DNA from 4 places in the Janthinobacterium sp. HH102 genome. Region 2 is predicted to be linked to each of the others. Evidence: predicted binding sites of a transcription regulator. Region 2 holds the regulator's gene; each other region holds the start of a gene.
The links. Region 2 encodes sigma-54, which starts transcription at its own class of promoters, with help from an activator protein. Its sites were predicted from a motif close to TGGCANGNAANCTGCTTT; they were not measured.

Region 1 (4,344 bases), 280 kb from region 2:
GCGCTGGGCCTGTATGCGGCCAGCGCCATGGCGGCGCAGCTGCGCAGCGTGCTGCTGTTGCTGCTGTGCGTCAGCGCCACCATCGGCTATTACCTGCCCAACCTGGTGCTGGCCAGTACGGCCAAGCGGCGCCAGCGCGACATTTTCGAAAACATCCCCGATGCGCTCGACTTGCTGACCGTGTGCGTGGAAGCGGGCCTGAGCCTGGAGCGCGCGCTGGTAAAGGTGTCGGGCGAGATCCACATCAAAAGCGTGGTACTGGCGCAGGAATTGCAACTGGTGCTGATGGAAATGCGCGCCGGTTTTTCCAAGGAAAAGGCGCTGCGCAACCTGGCCTTGCGCAGCGGCGTGGAAGACGTCGATACCCTGGTCGCCATGCTGATCCAGTCGGAACGCTTCGGCACCAGCATGGGCGATTCGCTGCGCGTGCATTCGGAAAATCTGCGCGGCAAGCGCAGCCTGCTGGCCGAGGAGGCGGCGGCGAAGATCGCGTTAAAGCTGCTGTTCCCGCTGATTTTTTGCGTCTTTCCCACCCTGATGCTGGTGCTGATGGGGCCGGCCGTGATCGAAGTCTATCGCGTGCTCGTGCCGGCCATGGCCAGCCGCTGAAAGGAGTCTCACCATGCGCTTGACGATATCCCGCCTGGCCGCCGCCTGCGCCTGTCTGGGCCTGGCCGCCTGTACCACGCAGCTGGCCCATGCACCGGCGCCGCAGTGGCCTGACGCCGATGCCGCCTATGCGGCGGGGCGCCAGCATGTCGAGCGGGGCGACCTGCCCGCGGCGCAAGCGGCTTATGAGCAAGCCCTGCGCCATGCGCCGCGCCACGTGAACGCGCGCAACGGACTGGCCGTGCTGCACGCGCAGCGGGGCGAGCATGACGCGGCGATCGCCCATTGGCTGGCCTTGACGCAGGAGGCGGGTACACGGCAGCCGCAGCAGGCCTATCTGTTCAGCAATCTCGGCCACGCCTATTATTTAAGCGGCCGCGACGCGCAAGCCTTGCCCGTGCTGGAACAGGCGTGTCTGCTCGATCCGCTCAATGCGCTGGCCTGGCAGCACCTGGCGCAGGTACTGGAACGGCTGGGACAGCACGAGCGCGCCGCCGTCATGCGGCGCCAGGCGGCCAGCTTGCAGGAACACGATGTGCGGCGCGATCTGGCCTTGTTGCGCGGCGAGGCGCCGCCGCAGGGCGTGCCCGCGCCGGTGCCCGATGCGCCCGCCATGGCGCGCGTGGAGATCACGCAGAGCGATGGCATGGCCCGCCTGAGACGCGTGCCGGCGGCGGTGCGCAGCCTGACCGTTAGCCCATTGGTGCCGGCTGCGCCTGTGGCTGGCACGCCGCGTCCGCGCCTGGAAATTGTCAACGGCAACGGCGTGCCGGGCCTGGCCGCCGCACTGGCGCGCAGTCTGGCAGGAGCGCCCGTGCAGGTGGTGCGCCTGGCCAATGAAGCCAGCTTCCAGGTGGCGCGCACGCGCGTCGAGTACCGGCCCGCGCAGGAACAGGCGGCGCGCCAGCTGGCCCGCCAGTTGGGTACGCAGGTACAGACCCAGGTGCAGACCCAGGCCGCCGATTGCCCCGCCAGCGAGCTGCGTCTGGTACTGGGGCGCGACTTGAGCGACCCCGCCATGCTGCACCGCTATTATCTGCAGCAATTGCAGCTGGCGCGCCAGGCGCTGGCACGGCTCGGTTAACACGCATCGGCTGGCATAAAAAAACGCGGCGCCTTTTGCGGGCGCCGCGTGCTTTTGAGCGTGCCAGTGCTTATTTAGCCTGGCGGCGGCGCGTAAAGGCGAGGGCGGCCAATCCCGTCCCCAGCAGGAACAGGGTGCCTGGCTCCGGCACTTGCAAGGGATCGATGACGACGATGTCGGTGCGCGTGGACTTGGAAAAATTCAAGGTGTAGCTGCCGGCGGGCAGGGCGAAATTCGAGGTCAGGGAAAACATCGCGAAGCCATTCGTGAAGGCGCGCCCGGTGGCCGGGTCGTTGGTGCCGGCCGTCATGTTCAGGCTGAACGGGTCCAGGCTGCCGACCGTATGGTTGCCGTTGATGTCGCTGCCATTGCTGGCGTCGCCATCAGGCGCGAACTGGAAGATCACGCCGTCGGCATTCGCATGCGACAGGCAGCCGACGGGACTGGCGGCATTGCACGAGATATTGAAGATATCCATGATCGACACGTTCGACTTGTCGCCCATGGTCGTCACGCTGGTGCGCAGGTCGCGCCGGCCCATGAAGCTGAAGGTGATGAAGCCGGCGCTCGACAGGGTCAGGTTGACGGAGCCGGTCAGCGTGTCGCCGGCCGTCGACGTGGCGGCGCCCACCGTGTTGCGCTGTGCTTCCGAGACGGCGCTCACGGTGGAGCCGGCGGCCGTGAGCATATTGCCGAAGGCGTGCGCATCGCCGCGGGCGAACTCCAGGGTGGAGTTGGGGCTGGGGCCGTAGTGGTTTTGCGGCAAGCCGCTGCAGCCGCCGCCCGAACATACTTGCAGCACGTCGGCGTTGGCGGCCGGACCCGTATTGACAGCGCGCGGATTGACGGCCACGCCGCCTTCGAAAAAGGCGCTGTCGCTGGCATTGCGGTTGGCGCCAGCCAGCGACAGCGCGCCGGCGCTGGTGGTGATACGGAAATTGTTCAACTCGTTGACGGCCAGGCCGTACGCACCTGCCTGCGCCTGACCGCTGGCCAGCAGACTTGCCGCCGCCAGTGCGCCCAGCCAACCCAGGGTCTTGTTTCGTGTGTGATCGACGTTCATCGCAGCCTCTTATCGTAGTCAGTCTCGGGAAATCCGGGGGAGAAAGAATCCAGAATGTCCAGAATGACTTGTCTGAATTCATCTCGTAGACAGTGATAAGCAGCTTGTATGCCACACAAAAAAAGCACATGGAATCAAGTGCTTGCGTAAAGCAGACTGAGCCGGTGGAAGCAAAGTGTAAGAAAGGCCGACGCCGCTTTCAGGTGCCTCGGTGATAACCCAGGTGGCCGCCCGAATTGCGCGCGCAGCCGCAGCCGATGCGCGCCACTTCCTCGCCCTCCGTCAATTTCCAGTTGGTAATCGTCGTGTGCTGCCAGTCGATGTCGCTTTTCTTGACAGGCTTCACCGTCAACGTGCGGGCGGCCGCATCCGTGTACTCCATCAGCTCTTCGTCGTCGGCGATGTCGAAATGGCGGTGGATCAGGGAAATGCCGAAGCGGTCGAGCGCGCCATAGCGCTGCAGCACGTCGCGCAGTTCGCGAAAACACGCCAGGTCGTCGGGCAGCAGCGGATGGACGGCGGAAATATCGGCGACGGGCTGCCATTGCATGGCGTGGATGTTCAGGCTGTGCATGATGTTCTCCTGTGCCCCTTGTCGCTAGCCCAGGCTGCCGGAGGGGCACCGGCACGCCTGGCGAAATGCTCATCGTGGCCGCAACGCCGTTGCGGCGCTTGCGCCAGATCAAAGGTGCGGCACATCATGGCTTGCCCGGTAAAATAGGCCATGGCAAACAAAACCCCCACCTTCCCCGGCGCACGCACGGGCCGCGGCCAGGTCCTGGCCGTGCTGCTGTCGAACCGCGACCAGTCCGGCGCCGAACCGCTGCAAGGCCGCGTCTCGCTGGCCGCCATCGTCATGGCGCTGAAACGCAAATACCACTGGCCGATTGAAACGCACAGCTTCCCCGCGAACATGCAGGACGGCCGCGCCAGCTGGGCGACCGTCTACAGCTTGCCGGAAAAGGTGATCGAGGCCGCGCTGGAGGCCGGCGGCCGGGAGTGGCTGGAGAGCCGGGGAACGGTCGGGCGGCGGTGAGCGCGCGGCCTGCCTTACTCGATCGCTTTATTCGAGCCGGAAGCCGACCTTCAGCGTGACCTGGAAATGCGCCACCTTGCCATCGACGATATGGCCGCGCGATTCCGTCACTTCATACCAGTCCATATGCCTGACCGTCAGCGCCGCCTTGGCAATGGCATCGCGTATCGCCTGATCGCTGCTCTCGGTCGACGTGCCGACCAGTTCGATCAGCTTGTAAATGTGTGCGGACATGATATTTCCCCAGGTAGGCAAGCCAGACATCGGGAGCCTGCATTGCGCAGGCACGTGCTCATCTTGCGCCTAAATGTGCTGATAGTCATTGCGCGGTGCAGCAATCCATCACAGGAGTAATTCGCAGAAGGGAGAAAAGAAAAAAAGGGCTACCAGCCGAAGCGGGTAACCCTTTGATTTCCTACTGAATTCTGGTGCCGACTGCCGGTTTCGAACTGGCCACCTGATGATTACAAATCATCGCAAGTCGGTATTCAGGATTGTTGATGATCGTTGATATTTTTAATTATATCTTTAAAAATCAAATGCTTACGTGAT
Region 2 (4,344 bases):
GCCCTCGAGCACTTCGCCATGTTCGAAATTGTGGCGCACCACCGTGCGCTCCATGCGCAGGCAATCGGCCACGCCCAGGTGGGCGCCCCGCTGCAGCAACTCCAGGGTCACCGACATCATCAAGGGCGAGCGCAGGCGCATGGCCGCCAGCGCCTTCGCCGCGAACGCGCCGTCATCCTGCGCCAGCGAGGCCATGATGGCGGCCACCGAACCCGCGCTGAAGTGGCGGTCCAGCGCCGCGCGCGCCGTGGCCAGGGGGGAAGCGCCCGCCTCGGCCTGGAAAGGCGCCGCCAGCGCCTTGATGGCGACCGGCAAGCCTTCGCCCGGCGTGGACTCGAACAGGGCCAGCAGCGCCCCCATCTGCGCCTCGGGCAGATACACGTCGGCCAGGCCCGTGTACAGGGCGTCGGCCGCGTTGATCGTCAAACCCGTCAAGCCCAGGTACAGGCCCAGCTGACCCGCCAGACGGGATAAAAAGTAACTGCCGCCCACGTCGGGGAACAGGCCGATATTGACTTCCGGCATAGCCATGCGCGTGCGGCCCGTGACGATGCGCAGGCGGTTGCCGGGCCCCGCTTGCGCCACGCCCATGCCGCCGCCCATCACCACCCCATCCATGACGGCGATATACGGTTTCGGGTAGAAGTGAATCAGATGATTTAAAGCATATTCTTCCGTAAAGAAATCTTCCAGCAAGGCGCTGCCGCCCTGCGGCGTGGCCAGGCCCGCGTCGTAAAAGAAACGGATGTCGCCACCCGCGCACAGGGCTTTTTCGCTGCTGGAGCGGATCACCACGGCGTCCACCTGCGGATCGTCGCGCCAGGCCAGCAAGGCCGCGCTCAGGGCGCGCACCATCTCCAGCGACAGGGAATTCAAGGCTTTCGGACGGTCGAGCACGATGTGGCCCGTGCGGTGGCGGATGGAAATCTGGACGAGGTCGCTCATGGCAGGCAGGAAAGAAGTGAAAGTGCAAACATTCTAGCGCCTGCGCGGCGAACATTGCGTTTCGCTGGACGCAAAAAAGGGCGCAATGTGCGCCCTTAGTTGATCACAGCCGGTTGAAAGTCGCGGGCCGCTTAGGCGGGGGCGAATTCTTCTTCCGAACTGTCTGGCAGATGCTTGATCGCCTCTTTACCGTGCCCTTGCACTTTGGTTTTGTATTTCATCACTTGCCTATCGAGCTTGTCGATCAGGGTATCGATCGCGGCATACAGGTCGTGCGCCAGGCTTTCCACATAGACAGTTTTGCCACTCAGACGCAGGTTGACTTCGGCCTTTTGACGTTTTTCTTTCTCTTTGAGGTTATCCACGGTCAGAATCACGGCGATATCGATAACTTGATCGAAATGACGTTTCACGCGCTCCAGCTTCGTTTGTACGTATTCACGGATGGCTGGTGTCACTTCGAGATGATGTCCGCTGATGGTGAGATTCATACACACTCCTAAAGATGATCGGGTTCGTGCGGTCCATCGTATCCGGCCCGCAGAGGAACCGAAAAAAACTTACAAACACTTACGCAGGCTCACTGGCGGAATTTTTAATGCTTCCCGGTATTTGGCAACAGTACGTCGCGCAATCACCATGCCTTGTTCCCCCAGCATGTCCGCAATCTTACTGTCGGATAAAGGATTTTTAGGGTCTTCTGCTCCTGTCAGTTGCACGATCAATGCCCGTATCGCCGTCGATGACGCTTCGCCCCCCGCTTCGGTGGCGACGTGGCTACCAAAGAAATATTTCAACTCGAACATGCCGTGCGGGGTCAGCATGTACTTTTGAGTTGTTACCCGCGAGATAGTACTCTCGTGTAAACCCAGTGTATCAGCTATTTCACGGAGCACAAGGGGGCGCATGGCAACGGCCCCATGCGAGAAAAAGTTCTTTTGTCTTTCTACTATCGCCTGCGCCACGCGCAGAATCGTGTCGAAGCGCTGGCGCATATTCTTGATCAGCCACTTGGCTTCCTGCAACTGTGCACCCATGGCGCCCTCGCCCTTGCCCTGCTTGAGCAAGTTGGCGTACATGGCATTGACGCGCAGGCGCGGCATGACGTCGTTGTTCAGGGTCACTTGCCAGCCATTGCGCGCGCGCTTGACGACGACGTCGGGCACCACGTAATCGGACACGTCCGCAGCGAACACGGCGCCCGGATGCGGGTTGCACTGGCGAATTACCGTCTGCGCTTCACGCAAGTCTTCATCGTCGCAATCGAGGGCTTTTTTCAGCTTGTTGAAATCGCGCTGGGCAAACCAGGCCAGGTGCTTTTCCACGATGACGAGGGCCATGCGCCGCGTCACCATGGCAATGTGCGGCAAGCGCTTGATTTGCAGCGCCAGGCATTCGGACGCATTGCGCGCGCCCACGCCGGGCGGATCGAAACTTTGCAGCAGCGACAAGGCCGTGCGCATCTCGTCGGCATCGATTTCCAGCTCTTCCGGCAGACGCGCCAGGATGTCGTCGAGCGACTCTTCCAGGTAGCCATTGTCGTCGAGCGCGTCGATGATCAGCTCGACCAGCGCGCGGTCGCGCAATTCGAGCACCGTCACGCGCATCTGCTCCATCAGGTGTTCGCGCAGGGTGCAGTGATGGGCCTCCAGTTGCGGGCGGGAATCTTCGTCGTCGGGCGCCTTGCCCCGGCTCGCTTCGCTCCAGTCGCTGTCGCCGCCATCCGCGGCGGCCGGGCCCTCGCCCGCCTCGCCGTCAAAGGTTTCCGCTTCGGCCGGCGCCGCGGGCGCCTCCTGGCCTGGCGGCTGGGGCGGCGCTTCGGCCGGCGCGGCCGTGGAGCTCAAAGCCCCGTCGGACAGCAGGCGCAGCGAACGGTCGAGCGGATCGTCGAGGCGCTCGAGCAAGGGATTGTCCGTCAGCAGTTGCTCGAGTTCCTGATGCAATTCCAGAGTAGACAATTGCAACAGGCGTATCGATTGCTGCAACTGCGGCGTCAGTGCCAGGTGCTGCGAAGTGCGCAGCTGCAATGATTGTTTCATTGGCTTACATGCGGAAGTGTTCGCCCAGATAGACCCGGCGTACCGACTCGTTCGCGATGATGTCGTCGGGGCGTCCCGACGCCAGTACCGAGCCCTGGTTGATGATGTAGGCACGGTCGCAGATACCCAGCGTCTCGCGCACATTATGATCGGTGATCAGCACGCCGATATTGCGCTCCTTCAAGAAGCGCACGATGCGCTGGATCTCGATCACGGCGATCGGGTCGACGCCGGCGAACGGTTCGTCGAGCAGCACGAAACGGGGATCGGTGGCCAGGGCGCGGGCGATTTCCACGCGGCGGCGCTCGCCGCCCGACAGGGACAGCGCCTGGTTCTCGCGCAACTTTTCAATCTGCAAGTCGGCCAGCAGTTTATCCAGGCGTTCCTCGATCTCGGCCTTCTTCAAAGGACGGCCTTCGACGGTCTGGATTTCCAGCACGGCGCGGATATTGTCTTCCACCGTCAGCTTGCGGAACACGGACGCCTCCTGCGGCAGATACGACAGGCCCATCTGTGCGCGGCGGTGGATCGGCAGGCTGGAAATGTCCACGCCGCTGATGTCGATGCTGCCGCCATCCGACGGCACCAGGCCGACGATCATGTAGAACGAGGTGGTCTTGCCGGCGCCGTTCGGGCCCAGCAGCCCCACCACTTCGCCGCATTCGACTTGCAGCGAGACATCATGCACGACTTGCCGCTTGCCATAGGTTTTCTGCAGTCCGCGAACGATCAGGGTGCTGCCGCAACGGGTATTGTCCATTATTTCGTTCCTGGCACAGGTGTGGCCGGCGCTTTCTCCGCCGCGGGCGCCTTGGTCTTCGGCTGGATCACCATGCGCACGCTGCCGCCATCGGAGGTGCTGGTGCCGCTGTCGGAATTTTCCATCTTGAATACTTCCTTGCGGCTGTCGTACGAGATGAAGGCGCCATTGGCCACATCCGTCACTTTCGTGCCCTCCAGGCGCGTCAGCTTGGCCTTGGAAAACAGTTTCACCACTTCCGTCTTGTTGTCGTATTCCACGCGCTCCGCTTCGCCTTCGACCCACAGGTCGCCGGCGCCATCGCGCTTCTGGCGGAAGGTGGCCAGCTTGCCGGGATCGGCCCAGAAAGTGATGAACTGGTAGCCTTGCGGGTCTTCCGTGATCAGGGCCCGGCCCGCCTTCATGGTCAGCGTGCCCTTGACCAGCACGACGTCGCCCGTCAGGGTACGAATCTGCTTGACGTCATCGACGTGGCCGCTACGCGCCGTGATGACGGCTTCCTTCTCGGAATCGGCCTTCTCGGCATGCGCCACGCCCATGAGGGCCAGAGAAAATACGCTCAACAGCAAGATGTTCTTCATAGTATGGTTTCCTTGTTTC
Region 3 (4,344 bases), 1.1 Mb from region 2:
CGATCAGGTTGTTCGCATTGGCGGCGATCAAGGCTTGCGCTTCGTTCGATCCAGCCGGATAGCGGTTGGTCGGCACTTCGCGCCGTCCCGCCGACAGGGTCAATTCGCCGCGCGCGCCCAGGTAGGCGTTTTGCGACACGGTCAACGGCTGCGTGAAACGCACCAGCATGCCTTCCACGGCAGCCAGGTTGTCGTTCGGCAAGGTCACATTCGCCGGCACGATGCCGTGGCCGGCGCTTTGCGTGAGGATGGCCGTCACGTCCTTCAATTCCGTGTAGGAATTTTTCGCGCCCGACGGCGTGTATTCGAACACCGTGCCCGTCACGCGCACCAGTTCGCCCGGCTGCACGGTGGTGACGGCCGCGCCCGTGTACACGAAGATGCCGTCCGACGTAGACGGGTCGCCATCGCCGGCCGCGTCCTGCATGAAGAAACCCGTGCCCACCTTCAGGGTGACGACGCCCTCGGTCGTCTGCACGGAATTGGCGTAGGGGCTGCTTGCACCGCTGCCCTGGATTTGCGGGATCGTATGGCTGACGGCGGCCAGGCCTTGCACGGCGACGTCGATCTTGCAGCTGGCGCTTTGCTGCTGGTCGTTGCCGAACTGGACGATGACAGGATAATTGCCCACCGGCACGCCAGCGGCCACCAGCAGGTTCACGCTGGCGCTCTCGCCCGCCACGCCGGCCGCGCTGAAGTTGGCCAGGCTGATGCCGGCCACGGCCGGCGAGCTCAAGATAGCAGCATTCACCACGCCATCCACGTCGGACGCGCGCAGCACGGCGCTGCCGCCATTGCCCAGCGCCAGCGCCAGGCTGGCCGGGCAGCTGGTGATGATCTGGTGCACGACGGGGCCGCCGCAGACGTGGCGCTCGAAAGCCGTGTTGCGCGGCGTCACGCTGCCGGCGGTAAAGTCCACGCTGTTGTCGTCCGTGTCGCCGCAGCCGCCATTCGCGCGCGCAATCGACAGGGTATTCGATGGCGCGGGCGCGACGGCGCCCTCAAAACCGTTGGCCGTGCCGAAACCGACCAGGTCGACGACGGCGGCGCCCGTGGGGCTGGTGCCCGTCTGGGCCGTCTTGTTATTACTCAGCAACACCTTGCCGGCCGTGCCGGACATGGCCAGGCTGCCCGAGGCATCCGGCGCGGGCAAGTCCTGCGTGCCGCCCGTCCCCTTGGCTTGCTGGACCAGCAAATACTGGCCCGGTTGCAAATCGATAGCCGGCAAGGCCGTCACGGCCCAGCTCGAACCGGCGGCGGACGCGTATTGCACGCTCCAGTTACTCAGGTTCACGGGGCTGGCGCCGCGGTTGAACAGTTCGATAAAATCGTTGCGATACAGCGCGCCGTTGTTGCCGCCACCGCCATACACCTGGCTGATGACAATATCGGAAGCCGCCAGGGCCGGCACGGACAGGCTGGCCAGCAGGGTAGCCATGACGGTCAGGCGCAGCGGCGTGCGCAAGGGGGAAAACGAGGTGTGCATGAGGATCCCGGTCGGTAAATAAGTGACGCCGGTCCCGCATGATGGGCCGGCGCGCCACAATTAACAAAAGTATTTCAGACTTGTTATTTGCATATTAAAGGCCGGGGATGACGACTTGATGACATTTGATTAAGCCGAATGGAGTAAATCCTCGTCCGTCAGCTATTTCCGATGCCTGCTGAAACGTATTTTATGAACAACATATGGCACCGTGTGGCAAGTCAAAAAGACGCCGCCAGGAAAAATGTGATATATTTCAGGCAAATAAATTTTGTTCCTGACAACAACAACCAGCTTCGCAACAATGAGAGCAGGCCCCAGCCTCGCTTGCCTCTTGGGATGCACATCCGGCCATGCACACAAAGGTCGCATTACCGGTAGCAATATTAATCGCATCACGAACGGACAGCGCACGGCGCGACGCTCGCATGCATTCTGAAGAGATAGACCATGTTAAAACCACGCAAGCAATACTCCGTTTTCTGCGCCGCCATGGCGGCAGCCCTGTTCATGACGGCCGGATTGGCGCAGGCACAGACAGTTGCGGCACAGGCCAATGCGGACAGCAAGCGCTGCGAAGCGGGCAATGCGGATGGCGGCGGCAAGGGCGCCGAATTCAACCCCGACAGTTCAAGCAGCGCCTGCAGCCTGGCGAATGGTTTCGTCAACTTTGGCGCGCGCAGCAATGACGGCGTTGGCTCGACGCCCGAATTTGGTACCGGCGAGTCAGACCAGGTATTGCGCACGCCTGCATTTTCCGGCAATGGCCATCGTCTGGCCAACGCTCTGGGACAGCCTGCCGATGCAGGATACGGCGCCAATGCCAGCCTGCTGGCCAGCACCGGCCAGCACCATTTCGGCAGCCGCGATTTCGTGTATGCGCAGGAAGAACCAGCCATCGAGGGCCGTGGCTATCAAGCTGGCCGCAGCCTGCGTGCCGGCGACGTGTATGAACCGCTGCTGGTCTCGTCTGGCGGCGGCATCGCGCCGCCGGCCGGTGGCGGCGGTGTCGGCGGCGGAGGCGCCAGCGGCGGTTTCGACCGCAGCGGCGGCGGCGCGATCGGCACGGGCGGCAGTGGCGTCGTAGTGCCGCCGATTCCTCCCGTACCGGAACCGGAAACCTATGTGATGTTGCTGGCAGGCCTGGGACTGCTGAGCTGGATCGGCCGCCGCCGCAACGGCAAGGCATAAAAAAAATGGCTCATACGAGCCATTTTTTTTGCCTTCAATCACGCCAGCATGCCGTCAGCGGCGGAAGCTGGCGTAGGGCGCCGCCAGAGGATCGCCGATGAACAGCCCCTGCGCCGGCCAGGCGACGCTGCCCCAGTACGCTTCAAGCGCCGTCATGCCGCTCAGGTAGCGGCGCAGCAGCACCGTGGGGTTAGGAAATTTCTGCCAATAATTACAGGGCTCGCTGACGGTGCCGTAACTGGCGGTCGCGCCCGCTTCCAGCCAACGCTGGCTGCTCATCTGCGCCGTGCCCTGCAAATCGCCGCCAAACGACGTCAGGTGGTCGGCCAGAGCGCCCGGCAGAAAACGCAAGGTATCGAGCTTGTCCACCTTCGCCATGCCCGTCTGGTACACCATGATGTCCTGTGCGCCTTCCAGCACATCGGCCTTCATGTTCTTGATCGTCAGCTTGCGTTGGCGCACCACTCCGGCCGGTGGAAAAAATGCCGCGCGGCTGTTGCGCGCGCCTTCGCTCGTGTTCAGGTAATAGGCACTGGCGGCCGGCACGGCAAAACCGCTGGCCGTGCCGCGATCGACGACCGCCTTGGCCTCTTCGACAAAATCGATGGGCAGCAACATCGACAGACGCATGCCCAGCTGGCTGAATGACTGGCCCGTATCGCTGTTGAAATAGGTACTGGGCTTGCCGGCGCCGCAGCTCTTCGAACACTGCCCGGCGTCATATCCCAAGGTAAAGGCCGAGGTGATGGAATTGCATTCGACCGCATACGGCGCGCTCCATACCATCAGCACCGCCTGGATACCTGGCTTCAGCTGGCCGTCGATGCGCTCCTTCAGTTGAGCGAACTGGTCCATGCTCAGCTTGCGCGGCCGGTTTGGAATATGCACATGCACGATATTGGCGGCAGGAATGGCATGCGCCTGGCGGTAATACTCCCCCACCTCGATACTGTTCGGTTCAGCATCATTGATGACGATGGCCAATTGTGACGGCTGCAAGCCGGGTGCGGCGCCATGGGCGCTACTGGCCAGCAATGCCAGCGACAGACAGAATGAAATACGCAATGGGGTACCGGGAAAAATACACGTGCGATTGATCAAAACGGCCGTTTGCCGGCCGCCCATGGTGCCAACAATTATAGCCTTGAAAATAGCCGCGGAAGCGCTGCAAAAAAAAACGGAGGCCGAGGCCTCCGCTTTTCCGTTCACGCCACGGCCATCACGCCTGCTGCTTGCGGCGGCGCGCCATGAAACCCACAAGGCCCAGGCCTGCCAGCAACATGGCATAGGTTTCCGGTTCCGGCACGGGATTGACGGACACGTTGCCGCTATAGCTGCCGCCGGCCGCCGAGGCCACGTAGCCATTCACTTCCAGGAAGTAGTCGCCGGCGCCCAGCGGCGCTGCGTTCGACGACAGGACCCAGGCCTGGTCCGCCGCCGTGAAATTCAACAGGTCCAGCGTTCCTTGCAAGACGACGCCGCCGGCATTCTTCAGACTGAAACCCGTCAAGGTCAGGCCCGAGTTCAGGCTGGGCTTCAGGGAAGTGGCCAGGCCGCTAAAATCATTACTACCGGTCAAGGTGAACAGGAATTTGTCGCTGAAGAAATTGTGCTCGACGCCGGCCAACTGGCCCGGTGCCAGCGTAAACGAGCCGAACAGGTTGCTG
Region 4 (4,344 bases), 2.0 Mb from region 2:
GCGCCACGCGCCAGCTGCGCAGCGAGCTGGACCTGCCTGTGCTGGCGGGCCTGTCGCGCAAGTCGATGATCGGCGCCGTGACGGGACGTCCCGTCGAGCAGCGCCTGGCCGGCAGTGTTGCCGGTGCGCTTGCGGCGGTAGCGCAAGGCGCGGAAATTATTCGTGTGCATGATGTAGCAGAAACCGTCGATGCCCTGAAGGTCTGGCGCATGGCGCACTGAAGCTGTAAGATTCATTATAAACAACAAAAGAGAAATTTATGACGCGTAAATATTTTGGCACCGATGGCATCCGCGGCCTGGTGGGCACCGCTCCGATCACCCCCGATTTCGTCATGCGCCTCGGTTATGCGGCCGGCAAGGTGCTGGCCAAGTCGGAGGGCGGCAAGGCGCGTCCGACGGTACTGATCGGCAAGGACACGCGCATTTCCGGCTACATGCTGGAAGCGGCGCTGGAAGCGGGCCTGTCGGCCGCCGGCGTGGATGTGATGCTGGCCGGCCCCATGCCGACGCCGGCGATCGCTTACCTGACGCGGGCGCTGCGCCTGTCGGCTGGTGTGGTCATTTCCGCCTCGCACAATCCGTATCACGACAATGGCATCAAGTTCTTTTCCGGCCAGGGCACCAAGCTGCCCGACAGCGTGGAACTGGAAATCGAAGCGGCGCTCGACGAGCCCATGGCTTGCGTGGCGTCGGACAAGCTGGGCCGCGCCAAGCGCCTCGACGATGCCCAGGGCCGCTACATCGAATTTTGCAAGAGTACCTTCCCGAACGAGCTGGACTTGCGCGGCCTGAAGATCGTCGTCGATTGCGCGCATGGCGCCGCCTACCATATCGCGCCGCACGTCTTCCATGAACTGGGCGCGGAAGTCATCGCCATCGGCAACAAGCCCGATGGCTTCAACATCAACGCGGGCTTTGGCGCCACGGCAACCAAGGCCATGGCCGAAGCCGTCGTCGAGCACGGCGCGGACCTGGGCATCGCCCTCGACGGCGATGCCGACCGCCTGATCATGTGCGACGCCACGGGCCGCTTGTACAACGGCGACGAATTGTTGTACGTCATGGTCAAGGACCGCCTGGCGACGGGTCCCGTGGCCGGCGCCGTCGGCACGTTGATGACGAATATGGCGCTGGAAGTGCTGTTCAAGCAGCAGGGCATCGGCTTTGCGCGCGCCAAGGTGGGCGACCGCTACGTGCTGGAAGTCATGAAGGAAAAGGGCTGGATACTGGGCGGCGAGGGCTCGGGCCATTTGCTGTGCCTGGACCGCCACACGACGGGCGACGGCATCGTCTCTGCGCTGCAAGTATTGTCCGCGCTCAAGCGCAGCGGCCAAAGCCTGCAGCAATGCCTGGCCGAACTGGTGCTGTTCCCGCAAACCCTGATCAATCTGCGCGTGGCGCCCGGTTTCGACTGGCAGAAGAATGCTGCCATGGTGGCCGAGAAGGAACTGGTCGAGGCCGAACTGGGCGACACGGGCCGCGTGCTGATCCGCGCTTCGGGCACCGAACCGCTGATCCGCGTGATGGTGGAGGCGAAGGACAAGGAGAAGGCCGAGTCGATGGCGCGCCGCATCGCCGACAAGGTCGGCAGCTGAAAACGCCCAAGGCGGCGTTGCACTGCCTTGCCCTGAACGTTTTCAGCAAGCCTCTTCAAGCAGGCGCGATAGTTATTTCCATCTAATTCGCCTGGGGCAATTGACGAAATTGGGCAGGGGCGTTATTATCTTGTCTTCGGAGTGTGGCGCAGCCCGGTAGCGCACCTGGTTTGGGACCAGGGGGTCCAAGGTTCGAATCCTTGTACTCCGACCAAAGTCATAAGCGGGCTGTCAGAAATGACAGCCCGTTTTCTATTGTGCGACGCCTTGGCATTGCTGGCGCGCATAGACTAAAATGCTGCACCTTTCCGCCCATCGTTCAACGGATAGGACAACGGTCTTCTAAACCGTGAATGGGGGTTCGATTCCCTCTGGGCGGACCAGTTCATGCTGGTCATGCACGCGACAGCCTGTCGCATTGCCATCACTCTTCATCTTTTGCCTGCCTGCCGTGTCACGGCTGCGCAAACAGTACCACGCTCAGCAAATATAACAGCGGCGCCGCGCACAGCAGCGCGGATAGTAGCGACCCCATTTTCTTGCTGGCCAGCCGGGCCAGGCGCAGCCGTTCCCGCGCGGGCAAGTGCTGGCGGATCACGCTGCGCGCGCGTGGCTGAAACGGTTGTTCGTGCATGAGATCTCCCTCGTCGATCAGCAGTGGATGCCGTCGAGCATAGCGAGAGGGATCTAAAAATGGTGTAAAAAGCGTGCCTGGCGCCGCAAGCGCGGCGTAAAGATGCGGCTGGCATGGAGGCGGCAGCGGGCGCCGTTGCGCCGCTGCCGCTGGTGATGCTTACTTTCCCTGGCGGCGGCGTGCCAGGAAGCCCAGCAGGCCCAGGCCGGCGAGCAGCATGGCATAGGTTTCAGGTTCCGGCACGGCGGAAATGAAGGCCCTATAGTTGCTCAGATCCTTGGGCAGGCCTTCCACCGTGAACGTGGTGCCGGCAGCCACTGGCGCGGCCCAGTGGAACACCAGTTCGCCCTGGCCGAAGTGGATGGCCAGATAGTCATAGGCGGCCGCGCTCGTATAGGAATTGACCCCGCCGCTCAGGCCTGCCGTGGTGCCGGCAGTGCAGCCCGAAGTGGCGCTGTCGCAATACGAAACGGCGGCGCCCAGGCTGCTGCCGAACACGCCATTGATATAGCCCTGGATGTCCGAGGGGCTCTGCGGCACCAGATTATCGTCATAATATTTCACCTCCAATGCCGGTGATGGCGAATAGGTGACGGTGCTGCCGGCGATGACGAAACCGCTGGCCGGCCCCACATCAACCCAGGTGGCCGCTTGCGCTGCACTTGCCAGTACGGTCATTGCGGCCAGCATGGATGCCTTGACGGCAATGCTTTTTATGCTTTTCATGAAAATCCCCTTGTGCTTGAGACAGTTGCTACATCGTGTAGGGATACGCCCCTGCCTGCCGAGGAAGTCATCCCATTGCCCGTTTTTAGCTGCTATTTCCTGCGCGTATTGAGTACGCAAATGCAAGCTTACTCTTGATGTAAATTAATACAATTTTAATAATTCTATTGGTTTGCTTGACAACATCGCATACGGCTATGTATGGATGTGCCAGCGATGGCCAACATGACGTTAGGAAATAGCGTGACAAGGCGCGCCAGCTTGTGCTAGCGGCGTTCGGACTTGGGAAAAGGGGAGGCGGGTGCTTCAGTCGCTGTTGTTGCTGACGCCAAACAGGCGATCCTTGGCGTTGAGCAGCTTTTGTACCTTGGCGCCCATTTTCATCAGTTGCGCCATCGATTCGGGCGACAGGCGCTGCAAGTCGTCGAACCAGGTGTTGGCCAGGTCGACCAGTTCATACATTTCGCGCATGCGCTCCTGCGCATATTGATCCACGGGTTCCGTGGCCGGCGCCAGCAGCGCTTCGCGCAGCACCGTCAGGGTCGGGGCCACCTCGCGGCGGCGGCGCTCGGCGGCCACCACGCGGAAGATTTGCCACACGTCGCCCAGCGAGGAAAAATACTCGCGCCGGTCGCCGGGGATGCGCGACTGGCGGATCAAGCCCCAGCCCTGCAATTCCTTCAGGCCGATGCTCACGTTCGAGCGCGAAAAACTCAGGTGCTCCGCGATTTCATCCGCGTGCAAAGGATGCTCCGCGACAAACAACAAGGCGTACACTTGCCCCACCGTGCGGTTAAAGCCCCAGCGGCTGCCCATCTCGCCGAAATGGCTGACGAAGGTCAGGATCAGCGGCGTCATTTGGATATTTTGAGTTTTCATAATTATCTGAATTTTTTCACGCCAAACCGCCAGGGTCAATTGATATATGTCATGTTTCGCAGTATTATACAAAAAATCGAATTTACAGAAAATTCTGAAAACTCAAAAAATATAAGATGACGACCTCGCCACTGTCCTTGCCCCGCTTTATTCTTCCCCGTGCCGCCAGTCTGGCGCAAGGCGGCGCCGCCTTGCTGTGGCTGCCGCAAGCGGCCTTGCTGGCCTGGGCCGTGCAAGCCATGCTCGATGGCGCGCCGTGGCGCGCGGCCCTGTTGCCGGCCGCAGGCGTGCTGCTGCTGGGCATGCTGCGCGCCGGCTGCGAAGCGTGGGGCGCGCGGCGCATGTATGCGGCCGCGCGCGCGCACCTGTCCACCTTGCGCGGGCAAGTGGCGCAGGCGCTGGCGCGCCGTTCGCCGCTGGACCGCCGGCGCGCGCAGTCGGGCCAGGCGGCCAGCGTCATCGCCGAGCAGGCCGAAGCCATCGTGCCGTATCTGGTGCGCTACAAGCC

Region 1: the regulator sigma-54 is predicted to act here: its motif matches at 2,853-2,870, upstream of JAB4_RS02640 (EDSAP-1 family PEP-CTERM protein).
Region 3: the regulator sigma-54 is predicted to act here: its motif matches at 1,911-1,928, upstream of JAB4_RS09085 (PEP-CTERM sorting domain-containing protein).
Region 4: the regulator sigma-54 is predicted to act here: its motif matches at 3,189-3,206, upstream of JAB4_RS30640 (PEP-CTERM sorting domain-containing protein).

Annotation. Positions count from the first base shown of each region.
Region 1 is NZ_CP062062.1:584,078-588,421, forward strand. Features, by position in the region: gene JAB4_RS02630 (type II secretion system F family protein) at 1-609, shown strand, start outside; gene JAB4_RS02635 (LytR C-terminal domain-containing protein) at 623-1,693, shown strand; gene JAB4_RS02640 (EDSAP-1 family PEP-CTERM protein) at 1,764-2,756, opposite strand; gene JAB4_RS02645 (hypothetical protein) at 2,956-3,330, opposite strand; gene JAB4_RS02650 (hypothetical protein) at 3,481-3,792, shown strand; gene JAB4_RS02655 (dodecin) at 3,820-4,026, opposite strand.
Region 2 is NZ_CP062062.1:860,355-864,698, reverse strand. Features, by position in the region: gene JAB4_RS03925 (enoyl-CoA hydratase/isomerase family protein) at 1-945, opposite strand, end outside; gene raiA (ribosome-associated translation inhibitor RaiA) at 1,077-1,436, opposite strand; gene JAB4_RS03915 (RNA polymerase factor sigma-54) at 1,506-2,984, opposite strand; gene lptB (LPS export ABC transporter ATP-binding protein) at 2,989-3,744, opposite strand; gene lptA (lipopolysaccharide transport periplasmic protein LptA) at 3,744-4,325, opposite strand.
Region 3 is NZ_CP062062.1:1,991,320-1,995,663, reverse strand. Features, by position in the region: gene JAB4_RS09090 (ExeM/NucH family extracellular endonuclease) at 1-1,486, opposite strand, end outside; gene JAB4_RS09085 (PEP-CTERM sorting domain-containing protein) at 1,937-2,677, shown strand; gene JAB4_RS09080 (TIGR03790 family protein) at 2,732-3,742, opposite strand; gene JAB4_RS09075 (FxDxF family PEP-CTERM protein) at 3,897-4,344, opposite strand, start outside.
Region 4 is NZ_CP062062.1:2,836,686-2,841,029, forward strand. Features, by position in the region: gene folP (dihydropteroate synthase) at 1-221, shown strand, start outside; gene glmM (phosphoglucosamine mutase) at 260-1,597, shown strand; tRNA gene JAB4_RS13040 (tRNA-Pro) at 1,735-1,811, shown strand; tRNA gene JAB4_RS13045 (tRNA-Arg) at 1,906-1,980, shown strand; gene JAB4_RS13050 (hypothetical protein) at 2,052-2,231, opposite strand; gene JAB4_RS30640 (PEP-CTERM sorting domain-containing protein) at 2,391-2,957, opposite strand; gene JAB4_RS13060 (GbsR/MarR family transcriptional regulator) at 3,264-3,815, opposite strand; gene cydD (thiol reductant ABC exporter subunit CydD) at 3,953-4,344, shown strand, end outside.